Regions from separate parts of the Pantoea sp. X-Soil-YNGN-775 genome, predicted to be linked through region 2. Evidence: predicted binding sites of a transcription regulator. Region 2 holds the regulator's gene; each other region holds the start of a gene.
The links. Region 2 encodes CRP, which controls carbon source genes, mostly activating them, when cyclic AMP is high. Its sites were predicted from a motif close to ATGTGANNNNNNTCACAT; they were not measured.

Region 1 (5,352 bases), 200 kb from region 2:
CGGTGTACGCCGCTGCGTCCGCGGAAACTGACGCAAAGATTGTCAATGGTGAGAACCGGCGCAGCGGCACTCCGGGCGGTCGGATTAAGAGAAGAAGTGTCCGTCATCGTTGCTCCGGGTGCGTTAAAGCCAGATACGGCCTTGCGAATACGAGAGGAAGGGCGAGCTGTCAGCCGCCAGCCAGATTGGCCCATCAAGATCGACATACTCTGCGCCGATTGCTACCGGCAGTGCCGCCTCCATCGCCAGCGATGAGCCAAGCATGCAGCCCACCATCAGGCGCATGTGCTGCTGTTGGGCGGCGGCCACCATCGCCAGCGCCTCCGTCAGGCCGCCGCACTTGTCGAGCTTGATGTTGATCATTTCGTAGCGATGCCGCAGCGCGGCGATATCCGCCACGGTATGGCAGCTTTCATCAGCACAAACGGGAATCGGATGGGGAAAATCCAGTAACTCGCTATCCTGACCCGCTGGTAAGGGCTGCTCAATCATGGCGATGTCATACGCCTGCAGGGCGGTGAAGAGCGAAGGCAGATCGAGACCGTGCCAGGCCTCATTGGCGTCGATAATCAGCGTCGCCTCGGGAGCAGCGGCGCGGATGGCCGCCACTTTCCCGACAATGTGCTGGTGGTCGAGTTTGATTTTCAGCAGCAGTGCGCCCCGTGATACGGCGTCCGCGGCGGCACTCGCCATGCGTTCAATGCTGTCCAGACTCAGGGTCTCCGCTGTTACCACAGCATGTGGCTTTTCACGGCCGGTTTGCTGCCAGAGCGTCTCTCTGGCCCGGGCGGCATTGAGCCGCCACAGGGCACAGTCCAGCGCGTTGCGCGCCGCGCCTGCCGCCAGTCGATTCTGTAACGCCGCACGGCTCAGTCCGGCTTCGATTTCGCTTTGCAGTGCCGCCAGCTGCGCACTGACGCTGGCGATACTTTCGCCGTAGCGCGGCGTCGGCGTGCACTCGCCGAGACCAATAAAACCGTCCTGCTCCAGCGTGACGCGAATCACCGTGACGGCAGTGCGGGTGCCGCGTGAAATTGCAAAGGGCTTCGCCAGCGGCAGTTCAGCCACCGCGATCTGCATGCGGCGCATCTCAGCCACGTTCCTGCAACAGTGCCGCGATGGCATCAATACCAAACCGCACCGGATCGGTAGCCGGCACGCCAAATTCTGCACTGACCTGTGCGCAATAGTCGCGGGCCTGCTGTTCACCGTAACCGGAGGTGTTGAGGGCGAATCCGGCCAGCTTCACCTGATCACTGGTTACGCTGGCCGCCCGCAAATTGGCTTCCACACACTCTGCCAGACTGACCATCGGCTGATGCGGCAGGTGGCGCATATGCGGACGTCCCATCTCATGACACATCACCAGCCAGTGCGGCTGCGCACCGTGAATCAGCCCCATGCTGACGCCCGCATAAGAGGGGTGAAACAACGAGCCCTGACCTTCGACAATATCCCAGTGATCGTCTTCATTCGCCGGTGACAGCGCTTCGGCGGCCCCGGCGATAAAGTCAGCGATCACTGCATCAATCGCGATACCCTCACCGGCTACCAGAATGCCGGTCTGGCCGGTGGCGCGGAAATCCGCCTTCATGCCGCGATCGCGCATCGCCGCTTCCAGGGCCAGTGAGGTGTACATCTTGCCAACAGAGCAGTCGGTGCCCACCGTTAGTACCCGTTTGCCGCTACGTTTTTTACCGCTGCCGACCGTCAGTGCTGGCCGCATATGGCGGATATCAAACAACGCCACCCCGTGTTCTGCCGCCAGCGCCACCAGTTCCGGCTCATCGGCCAGACGATGGTGCAAACCGCTGGCCACGTTCAGGCCCGCTTTAATTGCGCCGGTCACGGTTTCAAGCCAGTGTGCCGGTAGATAGCCACCGGCATTAGCGGTTCCCAGTACCAGCGTTTTCGCACCGCGCGCTTTGGCACTGACAATGTCCAGCGTCTCAAGTCCCAGACTGACGGTACAGCCGGGCAGGGACATTTCGCCAACGCACTGTTCCGGACGCCAGACCTGAATGCCGCGCGCCGTTTTCGCCGCCAGCGGATCGGTGACATCGCCAAGGAAAAGTAGATAGGGTTGAGGGATCAGCATGACGTTTCTCTTTTTCAGACAGGTGATAGGGCCTGAGCTGAATATTTCATGCGGATGACAGCGAGACGAATGCTTGTTTAATGCTGGGGTATAACCTGAGGGTATAGTCAGAGGCGACGCTTATGACAACAGCCGATAAGCGAATCAGAACAGCAGAATGAGGCTAACCAGAGAGGCTGGAACAGAAGAAAAAGTGATAATCATCGGTCGATCCCTGACCGCGATTATCGAGGGTTTCTTGCGGAGTGCTTAGTACATCGCACCCGGCGGTACGTGTTTGAAGGTCTCGACGTAAGCGCGGAACACGTAGTTAAAAATGCGTTTCATGTGACACCTGATGCAAAATTAGTTGAAGAAATACGCGAAAAGTATAACTTCAGCGCGTTTTATCGGCAATAAATTTTGAACCGGATCACAAAATTGCGCTTTTTATGCGCAAAAAGCCGTTAAGCAGCCTGACCAAGATGCTGCAGCAGGATGGTCGCACCGACGGCTATCAACACCAGACCGCCGAGCACTTCCGCCCATTTGCCGAGTACCGGACCAATAAAGCGTCCCACCAACACGCCGGTGGTGGCCATAACGGTGGTAGCGGCCCCGATGGTCAGCGCAGTGGTAATAATGTTGACCTGCAGGAAGGCCAGGCCCACACCGACCGCCAGCGCATCAAGGCTGGTCGCCACTGCGGTGGTGGCCAGTACCATAAAGCCATGGCTTTGCGGCGCTTCGCAGGGTTCAGCGACGGCGGTCTGACGAAAACCTTCCATCATCATCCGCCCGCCTAAAAACGCCAGCAGAATAAAAGCGATCCAGTGGTCCCACGCCATGATGTAACGACTGGCGGCCAGGCCAAGCGCCCAGCCAATCAGCGGCGTTAAGGCTTCGATTGAGCCAAAAATCAGACCGGTGCGCAGCGCTTCTTTAAAACCAGGACGATGCAAGGTGGCACCTTTGCCCAGTGCAGCAGCAAACGCGTCCATCGACATACCCAGGGCAAGAATTAAGGTGGCAATAAAGGTCATGATTTATTCACCTGGGGCGAAAAAGCGGCAATTCACGCTGTATTCACCACACAAAGTGTTCAGTAATGAAAAAGTGCGCGCAGTCTACCACGCAACCGCAAAGATAAAAAGACAGTAAAATCATGGATTTAAGTATAGCCAAGGCTATAACTTTTATCATTCGCTATGTTTCGCGCTAAGTCGATGGTGGCAAAGCATTTTCTGATGGTTTTCCGGGCGGATTTCGGGCTTGTCTGGCCGCAGCGTCTGCATTCCCTGATTGAACCCCAGCGCGGATTGCCGGAAAATGCCCGGCTTATTATTACCGGATGCCCGTTATGAATAACCCTTTTGAAACGTTAATCGTGCCTGGCGGCATTTTGCTGTTGGGGTTTCTCTCTGCCCTGCTGCTGCCTGCGCCAGCCTTTAGCCTGTCAATGGCACAGCACCTGCAGCAGATGCTGCATTTGCAGGATCTTAACCAGCTCTACACCCTGGTGTTCTGTATCTGGTTTTTACTGCTGGGCACGGTGGAGTTTTTTGTGATTCGCTTCGTCTGGCGTCGCTGGTTCAGCAGCTGAGTCGGGCGGTATGCGCATCGACCAGCGCTTTCAGGCGGGCTGCGCTGCGCGCATAGCCGTCTCGCGGTAACTGAGCCGCTCCGAGCAGCAGTCCGGCGCAGCGTTGTTCGTCGCGCTGATACCAGATCGACAGCGGTGACGGGGCCATACCATAGGCCAATGCTTGCTGCGCAATCAGCCGATCCGGCGTACCGGCCGGCAACCTGACAATCACCGACAGCCCGGCACGTTGCACCGCGGGAAAATGGGGTTGCAGAGCGGCCATCATCTGCTCCAGTCGTTCATGGTAGACCCGCTTCATGCGCCGCAGATGCCGCATGAAGTGCCCTTCCCGCAGGAACACCGCCACCGCATCATGAAGCAGTCCCGACGATGCAGGGGCTAACAGCGCACTGACATCCGCAAAGCGCGAGACCAGAGCGGGTGGCGCCACTAAAAAGCCGAGCCGCAAGCGCGGCGTCAGCGATTTGCTGAAGGTGCCGATATGCAGCACCCGGCCCTCACTGTCGAGCGCCGCCAGCGCCGGTGCAGCCCGGTGGCCGGGCTGCAGTTCGCCCAGATAATCATCCTCAATGATCCAGCGCTGCTGGCGGCTGGCCCAGTTAAGCAACGCATGGCGGCGTGCCGGCGACATCGTTACGCCGAGCGGTGCCTGCTGGCCCGGCGTGACCAGCGCAAACGCCGCATCCGGTGCCCGCGCCAGACCTTCCTCAACCTGCAAACCTTCGGCGTCGACCGGCACGGCAACCGGCCTTACCCGCAGGGTTTCTATCGCCCGCCGGGCGACCATAAAGCCTGGATCTTCCAGCCACGCCTGTTTCCCCTGAAAATCCATTGCCAGGCCAATCAGGCCCATCGCCCCGGCATAGCCGTTGGTGATAAAAATTTGATCGGCATGACAGCGTACCCCGCGCGCCACCGCCAGCCAGGCAACCAGTGCCTGACGCAGTGCCGGCGTGCCGCGTGGATCGGGGTAACTGGCCGGTTTACCGACCAGCGCCCGTGTCTGACGTTGCAGAATGCGCAGCCAGACTTTGGCCGGAAAGCTGTCGCTGGCCGGGATGCCCATCTGGAACGTCAGGGGCGGCGAGTCGTCATTCTCTTCGCCCTCGCGCAGTGACAGCGGTACTGCATGCACACCAGCCTGCACTTTTGCCTGTGCACCAGCCGTCTCACTCAGCATCGGCAGCGGGTTCACAAAGGTGCCGGCCGCGCCCCGGGTCTGCAGAAACTGGCGATCCACCAGCATGTCATAGCTGGCGCGCACCGTACCGCGTGCGACGCCGAGCTGGGCCGCTAAATCACGGCAGGAAGGAAGCCGTGCGCCCGGCGGCAAGCGCCGATCGATTATTGCCTGCTCAATCTGCTGCCGCAGCTGCTCACTCAGTCCCCGCGCCTGCCCGCGTTTCAGCGTTAGCGTAGTGAAGATCGATGGGCCAGTTAAATCGTCATTTTTTGGCACTTTTACTGTTCCATGGAAAAACCGACAATCGCCTCAATCCACATCAATGAGGCAAAAAAATGAGTGAACGTATCGATTTTAATCAAGTCGCCCCGGCTGGGATGAAAGCGCTCGGTGGTGTTTATCACTATCTGACACAAACCGACCTGTCGTTAACCCTGCTGGAACTGGTGTTCCTGCGTATCTCGCAGCTTAACGGCTGCGCCTACT
Region 2 (5,352 bases):
ACCGGTAGCTGATAAAGGTGATCAGCAGCATGATCAGCAGCACCAGCGACTCCGGCACCGCCAGGCGTAAGGTGGCAGCCGCAATCACCAGACCGGCAAACGTGCCCAGCGCCCGGTGCTGGATGCGGACGCGGGTGGCACCGTAGCCGTTCTGGCTGACGAACATAATGGTCATCAGAATCCAGTACGGCTTAGGAATGTTGAAAAACAGCGCCAGCGCGCTGCCCAGCATCAGCATCACCGCAAAGCGACCGGCGGTGCGCAGCGCCGATGAACGCCACGACAGGTAGCTGCGCAGTGCCGGCAAAAGCGGCAGACGGCGCTGGCGATCGGCCATCAGGTCACGTTGATAGAGCGGCTTTTGGGTGCGAAGCACCCGCGCAATACGATTGAAGTGATAGAGGCAGAAATTCCCCACCGGATTATCAGGATGCTGACGGGCGATTTTTTCCAGCGCGCTGAGCTGCTTCTCCATGCCAAAACGATCCGGTAACTGGTGATAGAGAATGTTATCCGCCAGCACCCGTAAGCGGGCCGAAATAGTCTGGGCATTCCAGCGGATCACCGCTTCGGCATGGCTCTGCTCCACCAGTTTCTGCACCTCTTCCGGCTGATGCAGGCTGACCGAGATGTGTTCCTGCAGGTCCAGCGCCACCTGAAAGGCGCGGGTCAGCCGCTTATGGCTGTGATCCCGGCTGGCGGAAAGCATGTGCATCTGCTGGTAACAGGTGGTGATCATATCGACCACTTTCTGCTGGCGCGCCAGCAGCGGCGGCAGGGCCTTTTCCGGGTCGGTCAGCTGGGTCAGCAGGGTATATTTGGCATCGCAATAGTTGGCCAGTTCGCGGTAGATCAGGCTCAGGCTTTCACGCATCGGCTGCTCTTTCCACAGCCAGAACCAGAACCAGTTAAACAGCCCATACCATAGCGTGCCGCCGATATAGAGCAGCGGCGGCACATAGATCGGCATACGGCCAATCAGGCTCAGCGTGAAGATGGCGGCGATCAGGGTGCCGGGCAGCAGGCGGCCGTGCAGCGGACTGATTTCGCCGGTGACCCCCAGCAGCAACGGCAAGGCGAACAGAATCAGCGGCAGCGGAATGGCGTGCTGCGTCAGCCACTGAATCAGAAAGCTGCCGAGCGCAAACAGGCTGCCGCCGACAATCAGGCGTTTGAAGAAGCGTTTATGCGGGGTATCCAGACCGGCGATATTGCAACAGGCGGGAACTAACGAGAACAGCAGACCTTTTTGCAGGTCGCCAGCCAGCCAGCCCAGCGCCACGGGCAGACAGAGCACCAGGGTTTGCCGCAAGGCGTAGTTGACTTCAGGATGGTAAATAATTCGACGCCACATCGGCCCAACACAAACAATAACGGCGCGATGTTGCCATCACGCCGTGGGTGACAGGAATTAGCGGGTGCCGTAAACGACGATGGTTTTGCCGTGTGCAGAGATCAGATTCTGATCTTCCAGCATCTTCAAAATACGGCCCACGGTTTCACGTGAACAACCAACGATTTGGCCAATTTCCTGACGAGTAATTTTAATTTGCATGCCGTCGGGATGCGTCATGGCGTCTGGCTGCTTCGCCAGGTTAAGCAGAGTCTGAGCAATGCGTCCGGTCACGTCGAGGAAAGCGAGGTTACCCACTTTTTCAGACGTAACCTGCAGGCGACGCGCCATCTGCGACGACAGTCGCATCAGGATATCCGGGTTAACCTGGATCAGCTGACGGAATTTCTTGTAGGAAATCTCCGCCACTTCGCACGCGGTTTTCGCACGTACCCAGGCGCTGCGCTCCTGACCTTCTTCGAACAGGCCAAGCTCGCCAATGAAATCGCCCTGATTCAGGTAAGAAAGAATCATCTCTTTGCCTTCTTCATCTTTGATCAGAACCGCAACGGAACCTTTCACGATGTAGTAAAGCGTTTCAGCTTTTTCACCTTGATGAATCAGCGTACTTTTGGATGGATACTTGTGAATATGGCAATGGGACAGGAACCATTCGAGTGTAGGGTCTGTTTGCGGTTTGCCGAGAACCATTCGCTATTATCCTCTGTTGTAATCGTGCCCAAAATACAGGGGGCAGTTTTCCCTGTCAGGCGATGAAAGCTTCAAGCGTTTCCCTTACAGGAAATTATTCGGGCTGCATTCGGCGCAGTGCGCATCATTCTTCCCGGCTTCGCCATCAGGTGACGAAAAATATTTTCAGCACTGTTTGTAGCACAGCTTTTGCCGACTGTCTTCTGTTGTCTCGCTTCAGCTAACAGCGGATTTCTCTGGATTGCTGTTTACCAGGCGAAAGCGTACTCTGACGGCAAAACCGCATATTCTGGAGCGAAAATCATGCAGGCAAGAGTGAAATGGGTAGAAGGACTGACATTCCTCGGTGAGTCGTCATCCGGTCATCAGGTGTTAATGGATGGCAATTCGGGTGATAAAGCGCCCAGCCCAATGGAGATGGTGCTGATGGCGGCGGGCGGATGCAGCGCCATCGACGTGGTTTCAATTCTGCAAAAAGGTCGCAACGATGTGGCTGATTGTGAAGTGAAACTGACCTCAGAACGTCGTGAAGAAGCGCCGCGAATCTTTACGCACATCAACCTGCACTTTATCGTGAGCGGCAAAGCGCTACAGGATAAGGCGGTCTCACGCGCGGTGGATCTTTCTGCTGAAAAATATTGCTCGGTCGCTATCATGCTGGGTAAAGGCGTCACCATCACCCACAGCTATGAAGTGATCGAACTGTAATAGCCGCAAGGGTCATTGCAGACCTGCTAACTTCACTTCCAGTATCTGATGCAGGTTGATTTAAGACTGTGCCTGGGCAGGGAATCCGTTTTGATACTGTGCCTGGGCAGGGAACCGGGTCAGATCGGAAAGTCGCTTAAGCCAATCCCTGGCCGCTCGACCCGCGCCGTCCCTGGCGCGGGACGCTTTCCTCTTCTGACCCGGTTCCCTGCGTGTTGAACTTATCTATTGCTGCCAGATTCTTTCTGCCCAGGGTTTGTCTGTAGCGACCTTCCTGAAACCGGATGCGGTTGTCGGACGTGAAGCGAAGGGAGCATATGCCTGTAGCAAAGCATCGCGGGCCAGGGATGGCCCGCGCTGAGCCTGCCAGGGATAGCGGTTTTGCGTCTTTGCGAAAGGTGTATGCTCCCTGAAGCCTGCCCAGGGGTAAGTCTTTAGCCGCAGGAAAGCCAGTTTTACTATCTTTGTTAAAGACATCTGCTCTCAGAGCGGTTTTTGCTGGCCTCTTACTCTATCCGCTTGCCTTCCACCAGCCGCTTCACCAGCGGACCCATGATCAGCTCCATCGCCAGCCCCATTTTCCCGCCCGGCACCACCAGCGTATTGATATGCGAAATGAACGATCCCTGCAGCATCGCCAGCAGATAAGGAAAGTCGATATCGTCCAGCGCCTGAAAATGGATCACCACGAAGCTCTCATCCAGTGACGGAATCGCGCGGGCGGCAAACGGATTCGAAGTGTCGACCGTCGGCACCCGCTGGAAGTTCAGGTGGGTGCGCGAGAACTGTGGCGTAATGAAATTAATGTAATCTTCCATTGAACGCACCACCGAATCCATTACTGCTTCACGCGAATGGCCGCGTTCGCTGGTGTCACGCACCAGCTTCTGAATCCACTCGAGGTTAACAATCGGCACCACGCCTACCAGCAGGTCGACATGTTCCGCCACGTTATGCTGGGCGGTCACTACGCCACCGTGCAGTCCTTCGTAAAACAGGATATCGGTGTTTTGCGGCAGCGGCTGCCACGGCGTAAAGGTGCCCGGCACCTGATTCCACGGCACCGCTTCATCATAGGTATGCAGGTACTTACGCGACTGGCCCTGGCCGTCGAGCCCATACTGCCTGAAGCTCTGCTCCAGTAAGCCAAAGTCATTGGCTTCCGGACCGAAATAGCTGACATGACGGCCTAAATCGCGCGCCTTGCGGATCGCCATATCCATTTCAGGGCGGGTGAAGCGGTGGAAACTGTCGCCTTCCAGTTCGGCTGCGTGCAGATCAAGCTGCTGAAAAATTTTACGGAACGCGAGACTGGTGGTGGTGGTCCCCGCGCCGCTGGAACCGGTGACGGCGATTATCGGATGGCGTGCTGACATAAAAAAGCTCCCTGTGAAATCGGGCCATGCGCATTGTTACCATGAATTGCCGCTGGCTGCATCAGCCGCGAAATTCTTTGCGCGGCATGATATTGACCGATTCATGCAGTTCCGACCACACCAGCACTACTTCGCCGGTTTCCAGCTGGCGGCGCACGTCAGCCACTTTTTCGTTCAGGCTGCGTTCCTGCTCGCCGTAGTCGGTGCCTTCACGCAGTACGAAAGTTTCAATCAGATTTTCAAGCGTCTCAGGTGAGACCTGTTGCCAGGGAATAATCACAACATTAGGTTTCCAGAAAAGGGGCAATCCACTGGGGTATGCGCTGTTCAAGCCACATTTCGGGCTGGCGCAACGTCCCGCCGACAAAGCCAACGTGACCGCCGTGCGGCGTCAGTTGATAAGTAATAGTGGCAGATAATTGGCTGCTGTGCGGTATCACTTCATCACTCATGAACGGGTCATCTTTGGCATGAATGATCAGCAGCGGCTTATCGACCTGTTTCAGCCACGGCAGGGCGCTGGCGCGCTGATAATAGTCAGCCGCATCGCTGAAACCGTGGGCGCGGGCGGTGATTGCGTCATCAAAGTCGCGCAGCCGGCGTAGCGCTTTAAGCTGCGCCAGGTTCACCGGCAACGTTTCCGGCCAGGCGTGCAGTTTGCGCCGGGCATTCTTCTTCAGCTGCGCCAGTAAATAGTATTGATAAAAGCGTGAAAAGCCGCGCTCCAGCTTGAGGCTGCACGGCGCCAGCAGCAGCGGCGCGGAGACGATGACGCCCGCATCAACCGGCACAGCGGATCCCTGCTGGCCCAGCAGGCAGCCCAGCATGTTGCCGCCCAGCGAAAAACCCACCGCCACGGTCGGTACCCGGCCCCAGCGGGTTTGCAACCAGTGCAAAAAATAGCGCGCATCTTCGGTTTCGCCGGAGTGATAGATGCGGTTCAGCCGGTTAGGTTCGCCGCTACATCCGCGAAAATGCATCACCACCGCCAGCCAGCCGCGTGCGCGACAGATCGCCATCAGGCCGTGAATATAGGGACTGTGGAAACTGCCCTCCAGTCCGTGAAACAACACCACCCGCGGTTTGTGCTGCGCCAGCTGCGGATCTTCACTCCAGGCGAGATCGACAAAATCGCCATCGGGCAGATCGAGACGCTGCCACCAGGGATCGAGGTTGATCTGCCGCCGCAGCAGGCGTGGCAGCACCGTTTGCAGATGGGCATTA
Region 3 (5,352 bases), 1.8 Mb from region 2:
AAATCACGGGCGTTGTGACCGCCAGCCCAGTCGGTGATGCTGACTTTGATCAGGCTGATGCCAATCAGGGTGATCACCGTACCGGTGACTACCGGGGTCAGCACTTTACGCAACGGACCGACACAGCGGCTAATCAGGATCGGGATCAGCGCCGCCACCAGATTGCAGCCAAACAGCATCGCCATGATCTCCTCGGGCGATCCGCCGCGCGCCTTTACCATCAGGCCGCCTGATAGCAGCACGCCGAGAAACGCGAAGCTGGTGCCCTGCAGGCAGATCATTCCGGCTCCGATGCCGAACAGGCGCCGCGCCTGTATAAAGGTACCGAGGCCCGAAACCAATAGTGACATGCTAATCAGGTAGGGAATATAGGCCTGTAGCCCCAATACTGAACCGATAATCAGCGGCGGCGTGATGATGCCGACGACGCTGGCCAGCAGATGCTGCAGGGCGGCGAAAAACGCCGGGACGGGACCAATACGGGCATCCAGCCCATATAACAAACCTTTCTCGTGTGATTGCGACATGACGGTGCTCCGGCAACAGTGATTAGCCGGACTAATGCATTTTTTGCGCCATCAGCGCTGCGTCACCTCGCCTTGCAGACCAGGTGACTGAAAAGTAACGTTATAATTCCACGACGCGGCCGGTGGCAAGGGTGCAACTTTACATTCACCACCGGCGCAGATGAGTTATTTTGTTTCATGATCAGGCGATCTTTGCACTCACAGAGTGCAGGCCTGGCTGCTCCAGCAGTGAGATATCGAAGTAGGCCGTCAGATCGCGCTGTTCGGCGCGCGGCAGATACGGCAGTTCACCCAGCAGCGGTGCCGGGATTTTTTCCCGCAGCACTTCGATGATGTTGCTGTATTGCGCCAGGCCCGGATTAATGCGGTTGGCGACCCATCCGACCAGCGGTAATCCGTCCTGTTGAATCGCTTCGGCGGTGAGCAGCGCATGGCTGATACAGCCAGTCTGAATACCGACCACCAGCACCACCGGTAACTGCTGCTCAATCACCCAGCCGGAAAGCGGACGCGCATCATTCATCAGACTGCGCCAGCCGCCGGTGCCCTCTACTATCACCCGATCCGCCTGTTCGGTCAGGTTGTTCAGGCCCTGGGTCAGTAATTCATACTGAATCACCTGACCGCTGTGGGTGGCGATCTCCTGCTCCTCAAACAACAGCGGGTTGATGGCCTGATACGGCAGTGCGACAGAAGATGCGCTTTGCAGCAGCTGCGCATCTTTATTGCGCAGGCCGTCAGCGGTTTTCACTGCACAGCGCGCCACGGGTTTGTATCCGACCGCGCTGAGGTTTGCTTTGATAAAACTTTGCAACAGCGCACGCGATACTACGGTTTTACCGACAGCGGTATCGGTGCCGGTAACAAATAGTCTCTTCACTCTACTTCTCCTCTTAAACCGGTTGCGGCTAATCGGCGATTAACCCTACTAATACTCCGCATTTTAAGGAATCGAAGATGAGAACAGATTGCGTTAGCGCAAGATTAGTCAGGCTTAACCTTGCAATAACTTCACTAAAAGGTAACCGCTGTAGAGCGAATCTTTGATCAGCGCCGCGCCGCCCAGCGTTCCCGGCTCACTAAACGCAGTGGGTGCCAGCTGTATACCGGCACTGTAGGCCGGCAGCGACTGTTGCAGAATGGTGTTGCTGACCGCCGGAAACAGCACATCTGCCGCGGCATTGAGCGGTGAACCGATAAGAATATGTTGCGGATTAAAGATATTCACCATCATCGCCAGAATCCGCCCGACGTGATGACCCACGCTGGCAATGGTGTCGCGTGCCAGGCGATCGCCGGACTGCGCCGCGGCACAGAGCGAGGCCAGCGTCAGCGGCTGATGGTGCAGCAGGCTGTCAGGCTGGGTCGGCAGTCGCTGCGCAGCCAGCGCCAGCAGGCTACCGATACTGGCCACCGTCTCGAGGCAGCCGTGATTGCCGCAATAACACTGCTGGCCGTAGGGATCGATCTGAGTATGGCCGATTTCCACCAGCGCCCGGCCGCGTTTATGCAGCAGTTGCCCACCGCTGATCACCCCAGCTCCGACCGTTTCATCAATTACAATCTGAATCACATCTTCTGCGCCACGTGAGGCACCAAACAGCGATTCGGCCAGTGTCCAGGCGGAAATATCGTGCTGTACAAACACCGGTACGCCGGTTCGGGCCGCCAGCGCGTCGCCGAGCGGCATGTCGCGCACCTGATATCCCGGCAGCCGGTGTACTACGCCAGAGGCGGCATTAATCAGTCCTGGCAGGGTCACGGCGATGGCGGTCAGGCGTTCCAGCCGCTGCTGATGACGAATAAAGAAGGCGTCAACCTGGTCGATCAGCGCGGTTAGCAGCGGCTGAGCCGATTCATCCGGCAGCGGCAGGCTATCCTCCACCAGTTCCCGGCTGCTGAGGTCGCGCAGGGTAAAGGTCATGGCACCACGGTGCAGGCGAATCGCCAGATAGTGCCAGGCGTCGGTGTCGAGTATCAGGCCAATGGCCGGACGGCCGCGGCTGCCTGGCTCCTGAAACTCCGTCTCCTGCACCAGATGGGCATCCAGCATTTCACGGACGATTTTGGTGATGCTGGCGGGCGCGAGCTGGGCGCGTCGGGAAAGTTCGATACGCGAAATAGGACCGAATTGATCAATTAATCGATATACGACGCCTGCATTGGTTTGCTTAATTTGGTCAATATGGCCAGGTTGACTGTCCAGATTCACAACCCTGCTCCCGGTTATTTTCGCGCTTCTAAATAAACATGCGCCATGGTGAGGCAGATCAGGCAGCAGCGTCAAATATTTGATTAGAAATGTGATTTATCGCACACATTGTCGTCGGGACCGGCCAGACTTACGCCTTTTTTTGCTGCAGTAAAGTCATCATATGGCGCATCTGCTCATTTATTTCGCGCTCTGCGGACCAGACTAACCACAGCTCTGAAATAGCATCACTTTCTGCCAGCGGCAGCCAGATAACATCAGCCAGCTGCGCCCGGCGAAAAGAGGCGGGCAAGATGGATACGCCGAGCCCGGTCGCTACCAGACCGAGAATGGTCATCGCCTCACCCACTTCCTGAGTGATGTAGGGCTTAATCTGATAACGGTGGAGCAGCGCCAGAATGTCGCTGTAGAGTGCGGTCCCGACCTGCGGATCGAAAAAGACAAACGGCTCCGCCGCCAGCGCGCTGACCGAAATTCTCTCTGCCGAGGCCAGCGGATGCGCCCAGTGCACCACCGCATACAGCGGTTCGCTCAGCAGCAGCTGGTGACGCAAATCCGCTGGCAGTGGCGTATTGCGCATCACGCCAAGATCGAGCCGTCCGTCATGCAGCGGGGCCAGCTGCTGGCGGGTGTTGATCTCCTGCATCTGGATATGCACCTGTGGCCAGCGCTGGCGAAACTGGTACAGCGCATCGGACACCACGGCAGTAAACGGCGCTGAGGAGGTAAAGCCGATGCGCAGCTCTCCTTGTTCTCCGCGATGCAGCCGCGCCGCCCGGTCAGCCGCCTGTTCCACCTGCAACAGAATGGCACGCGCATCCTGCAGTAACTGCTGACCGGCAGCCGTCAGCTGCACGCTGCGGTTGGTGCGATTAAACAGCCGGGCATCGGTTGCCGTTTCCAGCTGAATGATCTGCTGACTGAGCGGCGGCTGAGAAATATTCAGCCGCAGCGCCGCCCGGCCGAAATGCAATTCCTCGGCGACCGCAATGAAATAACGCAGATGGCGCAGCTCGATATTCATATCTTTAACGTCTTATTTGAGATTATTAATATATTAGACATCATAATCAGCCTTTTCTAAGCTGACGACAGGTTTTTTAACACTAAGGAAAGATTGTGGGTCGCACTACTCAGGCAGGAACCGTTGCGGATGACGTGGGATGCAGATCGCCAGAATCGCTGGCTGCATCGGGCTGGATTACCCGTGGAACGCCGCAGTTTATGCGCGTCACGCTGGCCCTGTTTTCAGCCGGTCTCGCCACCTTTGCCCTGCTCTACTGTGTCCAGCCAATATTGCCGGTGCTGTCGCAGCAGTTTGGCGTATCACCCGCCGCCAGCAGCCTGTCGCTCTCAATTTCTACCGGGCTGATGGCGCTGGGCCTGTTGGTGACCGGCCCGCTGTCTGATGCGGTCGGGCGCAAATCTGTGATGGTTACCGCGCTGATGCTGGCCGCCATCTGTACCCTGATCTCCGCTACTATGACCAGCTGGCACGGCATTCTGATCATGCGCGCATTGATGGGCCTGGCGCTGAGCGGGGTCGCCGCAGTCGGCATGACCTGGCTGAGTGAAGAGATGGACCCGCGGGTGGTGGCGTTCTCAATGGGGCTGTACATCAGCGGTAATTCCATCGGCGGCATGAGTGGCCGCCTGCTGAGCGGCGTGCTGACCGACTTCTTTTCATGGCGGGTGGCGATTGCGGTTATCGGCTGCTTTTCTCTGGCTTCGGCGGTGATGTTCTGGAAAATCCTGCCGGCGTCGCGCCATTTCCGCGCCACCTCGCTGCGTCCCCGCAACCTGCTGATTAATTTTCGTCTGCACTGGCGCGATGAAGGGCTGCCGTGGCTGTTTGCAGAAGGCTTTCTGCTGATGGGGGCCTTTGTCACGCTGTTTAACTACATCGGCTACCGTTTGCTGGCTGCGCCCTGGCATCTCAGTCAGGCGGTGGTCGGTCTGCTGTCGGTGGTCTATCTCACCGGTTCATGGAGTTCGCCGAAAGCGGGCGCGTTAACCAGCCGGCTGGGACGCGGGCCGGTGATGTTCGGTGCCACCGCGATTATGCTGGCTGGCCTGTTGTTCACCGCCTTTAATTCACTGTGGCTGATTTTGCCCGGCATGATGCTGTTCACCGCTGGCTTTTTTGCCGCCCATGCGGTGGCCAGCAGCTGGATTGGCCTGCGGGCCCGTCGCGCCCGCGGTCAGGCTTCTTCACTCTATCTGTTCAGCTATTACGTCGGGTCAAGCGTCGCCGGGACGCTGGGCGGGGTGTTCTGGCATAACTACGGCTGGATCGGTATCACGCTGTTTATCAGCGCCCTGCTGCTGCTGGCTCTGCTGGTGGCCTGGCGGCTGCAGTGTAAAAAGCTCTGACCCCCTGCCTGTCCCTGAACAGCAGGCCCGGCCACTGTGCCGGGCCTTTTTTATCGCCGCCGGTGAGACAACTTTCAGGTCCAGCCGCAACATATGGTATTTTTCCCGCTATAATCGGTCTGATTGTGACATCTGCACCCTTCTGTCGCCTGACACAGCAAAAAGGATCGCCTGTGGCTCTCTACTATTACGTGAACAAACAATCAGGTTACAACCATAACCATGTGGTACATGCGGCGG
Region 4 (5,352 bases), 360 kb from region 2:
CTTTGGAATCGGTGCAGGCACCCATACCAATCACGATGTCGCGCAGTTTAACGTCTGCACGGACCGCGCCACAGGAACCTACACGAATGATTTTCTTCACACCGAAGTCGGTGATCAGCTCTTTGGTGTAGATCGAGCAGGAAGGAATGCCCATGCCGTGGCCCATTACCGAGACTTTACGGCCTTTGTAGGTGCCGGTGTAGCCCAGCATGCCGCGCACATTGTTCACTTCAACCGGGTTTTCCAGGAAGGTTTCTGCAATGTGTTTCGCGCGCAGCGGGTCGCCCGGCATCAGAACGACGTCAGCGAAATCACCCATTTCGGCATTAATATGCGGAGTTGCCATTGTTACTTTATCCTTGTTAAATCGCTGGGTTACAGCATGTTCTTGCCATAGTCCATGTCGGACAGGCCAAAATAGTGTGCAATTGTCTGACCAATATCGGCGAAGGTTTCGCGATAACCGAGTGAACCCGGCTCAACTTTCGGTCCGTAAATCAGAATCGGAATGTGCTCACGGGTGTGTTCGGTGCCTTGCCAGGTCGGATCGCAGCCGTGGTCAGCGGTCAGGATCAGAATGTCATCCTCGCCCACCAGCTCCATCAGCTCCGGCAGGCGACGGTCAAACAGTTCCAGTCCGCCAGCATAACCGGCGACATCACGGCGATGTCCCCACGTCGAGTCGAAGTCGACAAAGTTGGTGAAGACAATCGAGTGATCCGGCGCGATTTTCATCTCCTGAATCGTGGCGTCAAACAGCGCATCCAGACCGGTCGCTTTGACCTTTTTGGTGATGCCCTGCTCAGCGTAGATGTCCGCGATTTTACCCACCGAAATCACCTGACCGCCCTTCTCATCCACCAGCTTTTTCAGCATGGTGGCTGACGGCGGCTCAACCGCCAGATCGTGACGGTTACCGGTACGTTCGAAGTGACCGGCTTTGTCGCCGACAAACGGACGGGCGATAACGCGGCCGATGTTATAGCCGCCTTCCGTCAGCTCTTCGCGGGCAATTTCGCACAGCGCATAGAGGCGATCCAGGCCAAAGGTCTCTTCATGACAGGCAATCTGGAATACCGAGTCCGCAGAGGTGTAGAAAATCGGCTTGCCGGTTTTCATGTGCTCTTCACCCAGCTGATCGAGAATCACCGTCCCCGAAGAGTGGCAGTTACCGAGGTAGCCTGGCAGCTCAGCGCGCTGCACCAGCTTATCGAGCAGTTCCTGCGGGAAACTGTTCTCCTGATCGCTGAAGTAGCCCCAGTCAAACAGCACCGGAACCCCGGCGATTTCCCAGTGGCCTGACGGCGTATCTTTACCTGACGAGATTTCGCTGGCGTAAGCGTAAGCGCCGGTGATCTTCGCGTTCGGGTCAAGGCCCGCCGGGAAGCGGCCAGTCGAAAGCTCTGCGGCCTTACCCAGACCCAGCGCGGTCAGATTAGGCAGATGTAAAGGCCCTTTACGGCCTTTGTCCGCTTCACCTTTGAAACAGGCTTCAGCGATGTGACCAAGCGTATCTGAACCTGCGTCACCGAATTTATCGGCATCTTTACTGGAGCCGATCCCGAAGGAGTCGAGAACCATAATAAAAGCACGTTTCATGCAAGTCTCCTGCGCAATGGCGCGTGACAAGTCAAAAAAAAGCGATCAGATCAGTATACCCGAATGCGTTGCCGCTGGCACCGATTACTGCCCGATTAACTGACATCGCTCACACGACGATAAACCACTGGCGTAGCGGCTGGCGCGCTATCGCCGATCACCAGCGCGGCTTTGACCGCAGCGGCAGCCTGTTGCCACTGCGCTTCGTTGCTGGCGTGGATTATCGCCAGCGGGCGCTGCGCATCGGCACGTTCACCGAGGGTGATCATCTCGCTTAAGCCAACGCTGTAATCGATGCTGTCGCTGGCACGCTGGCGTCCGCCGCCCAGCGCCACCACTGCCAGACCGAGCGCCCGGGTATCCATGCTGCTGACAATGCCAGGCTGGTCGGCGTAGACCGCCTTGCTCAGCATTGGCGCAGGCAGATAGGCATCGTAGCGCTCGACAAAATCGGCCGGCCCGTTCTGCGCCGCCACCATGCGGGCAAAAACCTCTGCCGCCCTGCCGTTATCCAGCACCTTCATCAGCTGCTGGCGCGCTTCTGTCTCATTAGCCGCCAGCTTGCCGGAAATCAGCATTTCGCTGCACAGCGCCAGCGTCACTTCCAGCAGGCGCGGGTTGCGCTGTTCACCGGTCAGGAAGCGCACCGCTTCCCGCACTTCCAGTGCGTTTCCGGCTGACGAAGCCAGCACCTGGTTCATATCGGTGAGCAGTGCGGTGGTCTGGCAGCCGGCTCCGTTGGCTACGCCAACAATCGACTGCGCCAGATCCTCGGAGGCTTCATAGGTTGGCATAAAGGCGCCTGAGCCTACTTTGACATCCATCACCAGCGCATCCAGCCCTTCCGCCAGTTTCTTTGCCAGAATCGAGGCGGTAATCAGCGGGATCGAGTCTACGGTGGCGGTAATGTCACGCGTGGCGTAGAAGCGTTTGTCGGCCGGAGCCAGTGAGTTGGTCTGGCCGATAATCGCCACCCCGACCTGTTTGATGATCTCCCGGAAGCGGTCATCGCTGGGGAAGATGTCAAAGCCCGGAATCGCTTCCAGCTTATCCAGCGTGCCGCCGGTATGACCGAGGCCACGGCCGGAGATCATCGGAATATAACCACCGCATGCGGCCACCATTGGTCCGAGCATCAGCGACGTGACATCGCCAACGCCGCCGGTCGAATGCTTATCCACCACCGGCCCATTCAGATTGAGCGATTTCCAGTTCAGCACGGTACCAGAATCCCGCATCGCCATGGTCAGCGCCACGCGCTCAGGCAGCGTCATGTCATGAAAATAGATGGTCATGGCCAGCGCGGCAATCTGGCCTTCAGAGACGCTGTTATCACGAACACCGTTGATGAAGAAGCGGATTTCAGCCTCAGTCAGCGCGTGACCGTCACGTTTTTTGCGAATAATTTCTTGTGGCAGGAACAAGGTAGCCCCCTTGGCTCAGGGAAATGCGGTGTGACAGAGGCGGTCGGTGACCGCCACAGGATGAGTTTAATAACCGGCTTTGCTGGTCTCGCTCTGATGACCCAGAGTATTCAGCAGACTCGCCAGCAGGCTCGATGCGCCAAAGCGGAAGTGACGCGCGTCGGCCCATTCTGCACCCAGCGTATCTTCCGCCAGTTGCAGATAGATGGCGGCATCTTCAGCGGTGCGTACGCCACCTGCCGGTTTGAAACCGACCTGCTGGCTGACGCCTTTATCACGGATGACGCTCATCATGATCTGCGCCACTTCAGGCGTGGCGTTGACCGGGACTTTACCGGTAGAGGTTTTGATGAAGTCAGCACCGGCATCAATTGCGATTTCAGACGCCTGACGGATCAGCGCTTCCTGCTTCAGTTCACCGGTTTCAATAATCACTTTCAGCAGTACGTTGGCCTCAGCACAGGCGGTCTTACAGGCTTTCACCAGATCAAAACCGACCTGACTGTTACCGGCGATCAGCGCGCGGTACGGGAACACCACATCCACTTCATCGGCACCGTAGGCGATAGCGGCGCGGGTTTCAGCCAGCGCAATCTCAATGTCGTCATTGCCGTGCGGGAAATTGGTCACCGTGGCGATGCGGATCTCTGGCGTACCCTGCTCACGCAGCGTTTTACGCGCAATCGGAATAAAGCGCGGATAGATGCAGATGGCTGCGGTGTTACCCACCGGCGATTTTGCCTGATGACAAAGTGCGATCACTTTTTCGTCAGTGTCGTCGTCATTCAGGGTGGTTAAATCCATCAGTTTCAGGGCACGCAGGGCTTGCTGTTTGATATCGGTCATGAGGCTCTCCAAAGGATCGGGGTGCGATCCACCGGCTGGCCGGCGGAATGTTATAATAATAACACCGTCAGGCGGCCTGTTATGTGCCAGCAGTCACATCAGAATAAGAAAATGGTGCAATTATGCCACGCTTACCGTGATCAGAATCGCATTTAACGCCGTTAACAGCCCATTATACGCCAGTCAGCGAAATGTTACTATTATCACATTTAGTGGCGCGGACCGGCATAGGTTGCAGGTATAGGTTGTGGGCATAGGTTGTGGGCATTAGTTGAGAGCATAGTTTAAAGCTTAGCGGGTTCATTACGAATGGCGGGAAAAGCGGGATCGAGCTGAAACAACTGCTGGCTGTTACGCCACAGCGCCCCGGCAATCACTTCAGGTGGCTCATCGCGCAGGGTGCAAAGCGTCTCCCATACCTGGCGCGCCCGTTCAGGTCGGTTAGGCTGGCCCTGAAAGCCTTTTAACGGCATATCCGGTGCATCCGTTTCCAGCAGCAACGAGGAGAGCGGCAGTTGTGCCAGCGTCTGGCGGGTTTTGCTGGCGCGCTCATAGGTGATGGTGCCGCCGACGCCAATCGCATAGCCGAGCTTAATAAACGCCTGCGCCTGTTGCCGACTGCCGGCGAAACCATGTACCACACCACGACGCGGCAGATCGTGGCGACGCAGATGCTGGGCCAGTTTGTCATGGGTGCGACGCGAGTGCAGGATCACCGGCAGATCATAGCGTTTCGCCAGCTTAAGCTGAGCATCCAGAAAGCGTTGTTGCTTATCAAACTGCGGATCGTCGCGATAAAGATCCAGCCCGATCTCACCGATCGCCACCAGCTTAGGCGGTCGCTGCTTAAGCCTCTGCTCCAGCTGATCGAGATGCGCTTCCTGATGTGCTTCTATAGCGATCGGATGCAGTCCGAGTGCGGCGTAGAGCGCAGCATGTCCGGCCGCCAGTTCGCACACCCGGCTGAAGCGGCTGGCATCGATCGCCGGGATGATGATCTTCTCGACGCCAGCCGCCGCAGCCCGCGCCAGGCTGGCAACGGTATCGCCCTCAAACGGCGGGAAATCAAAATGACAGTGGGTATCGATAAACTTCATGCCAGCGATCCTTTATCGTAATCAGCATCATTATCCGCCAGCGGCGGCGTAATAATCTCGCGGTTGTCCGGCGCATTGGCCACCGGTGCCGGCGGCGTGACGATACGCGGCGTGATGGGCTCTGCGTCGCTTAACCACTGGCCCAGCGTGGCGAGGAAATAGCGGCCGCAGCGCCGTCCAAGATGGTAATCCTGATTCAGTGACGAAATACGGCTGCCGAGCGCGCTGCTGGCCAGCACATGCGGTGGAAAGATCTCTATAATCCGTAAGTCACCGGGCGGATTTTCAATAAACTGCTGAATTTCCCGGTAGCTTTTTTCATGGTGATTGAGCACGTTAATCATCGGCTGAAAGGCACCGGCGCTTAGCCAGCGCTCCATCCGCTT

Region 1: a site for CRP is predicted at 2,499-2,516, ahead of azuC (stress response protein AzuC). Genes of this name have one in related genera too.
Region 3: a site for CRP is predicted at 2,829-2,846, ahead of mlc (sugar metabolism global transcriptional regulator Mlc). Genes of this name have one in related genera too.
Region 4: a site for CRP is predicted at 4,061-4,078, ahead of deoC (deoxyribose-phosphate aldolase). Genes of this name have one in related genera too.

What each region holds. Positions count from the first base shown of each region.
Region 1 is NZ_AP035945.1:4,055,195-4,060,546, forward strand. Features, by position in the region: gene AC6I8I_RS19065 (ABC transporter ATP-binding protein) at 1-107, opposite strand, end outside; gene dgcA (N-acetyl-D-Glu racemase DgcA) at 124-1,089, opposite strand; gene dgcN (N-acetyltransferase DgcN) at 1,091-2,098, opposite strand; gene azuC (stress response protein AzuC) at 2,348-2,425, opposite strand; gene mntP (manganese efflux pump MntP) at 2,545-3,120, opposite strand; gene AC6I8I_RS19090 (DUF1158 domain-containing protein) at 3,438-3,680, shown strand; gene pdxR (MocR-like pyridoxine biosynthesis transcription factor PdxR) at 3,670-5,142, opposite strand; gene AC6I8I_RS19100 (carboxymuconolactone decarboxylase family protein) at 5,202-5,352, shown strand, end outside.
Region 2 is NZ_AP035945.1:3,853,725-3,859,076, reverse strand. Features, by position in the region: gene AC6I8I_RS18185 (YccS/YhfK family putative transporter) at 1-1,354, opposite strand, end outside; gene crp (cAMP-activated global transcriptional regulator CRP) at 1,412-2,044, opposite strand; gene AC6I8I_RS18175 (OsmC family protein) at 2,348-2,752, shown strand; gene AC6I8I_RS18170 (phosphoribulokinase) at 3,259-4,128, opposite strand; gene AC6I8I_RS18165 (YheU family protein) at 4,190-4,408, opposite strand; gene AC6I8I_RS18160 (hydrolase) at 4,413-5,352, opposite strand, start outside.
Region 3 is NZ_AP035945.1:2,029,900-2,035,251, forward strand. Features, by position in the region: gene AC6I8I_RS09585 (nucleobase:cation symporter-2 family protein) at 1-527, opposite strand, end outside; gene bioD (dethiobiotin synthase) at 709-1,407, opposite strand; gene mlc (sugar metabolism global transcriptional regulator Mlc) at 1,522-2,739, opposite strand; gene AC6I8I_RS09600 (LysR family transcriptional regulator) at 2,870-3,763, opposite strand; gene ynfM (multidrug efflux MFS transporter YnfM/SxtP(Kp)) at 3,859-5,112, shown strand; gene AC6I8I_RS09610 (hypothetical protein) at 5,286-5,352, shown strand, end outside.
Region 4 is NZ_AP035945.1:3,495,474-3,500,825, forward strand. Features, by position in the region: gene deoD (purine-nucleoside phosphorylase) at 1-346, opposite strand, end outside; gene deoB (phosphopentomutase) at 376-1,599, opposite strand; gene deoA (thymidine phosphorylase) at 1,695-3,023, opposite strand; gene deoC (deoxyribose-phosphate aldolase) at 3,090-3,869, opposite strand; gene AC6I8I_RS16285 (TatD family hydrolase) at 4,154-4,966, opposite strand; gene AC6I8I_RS16290 (patatin-like phospholipase family protein) at 4,963-5,352, opposite strand, start outside.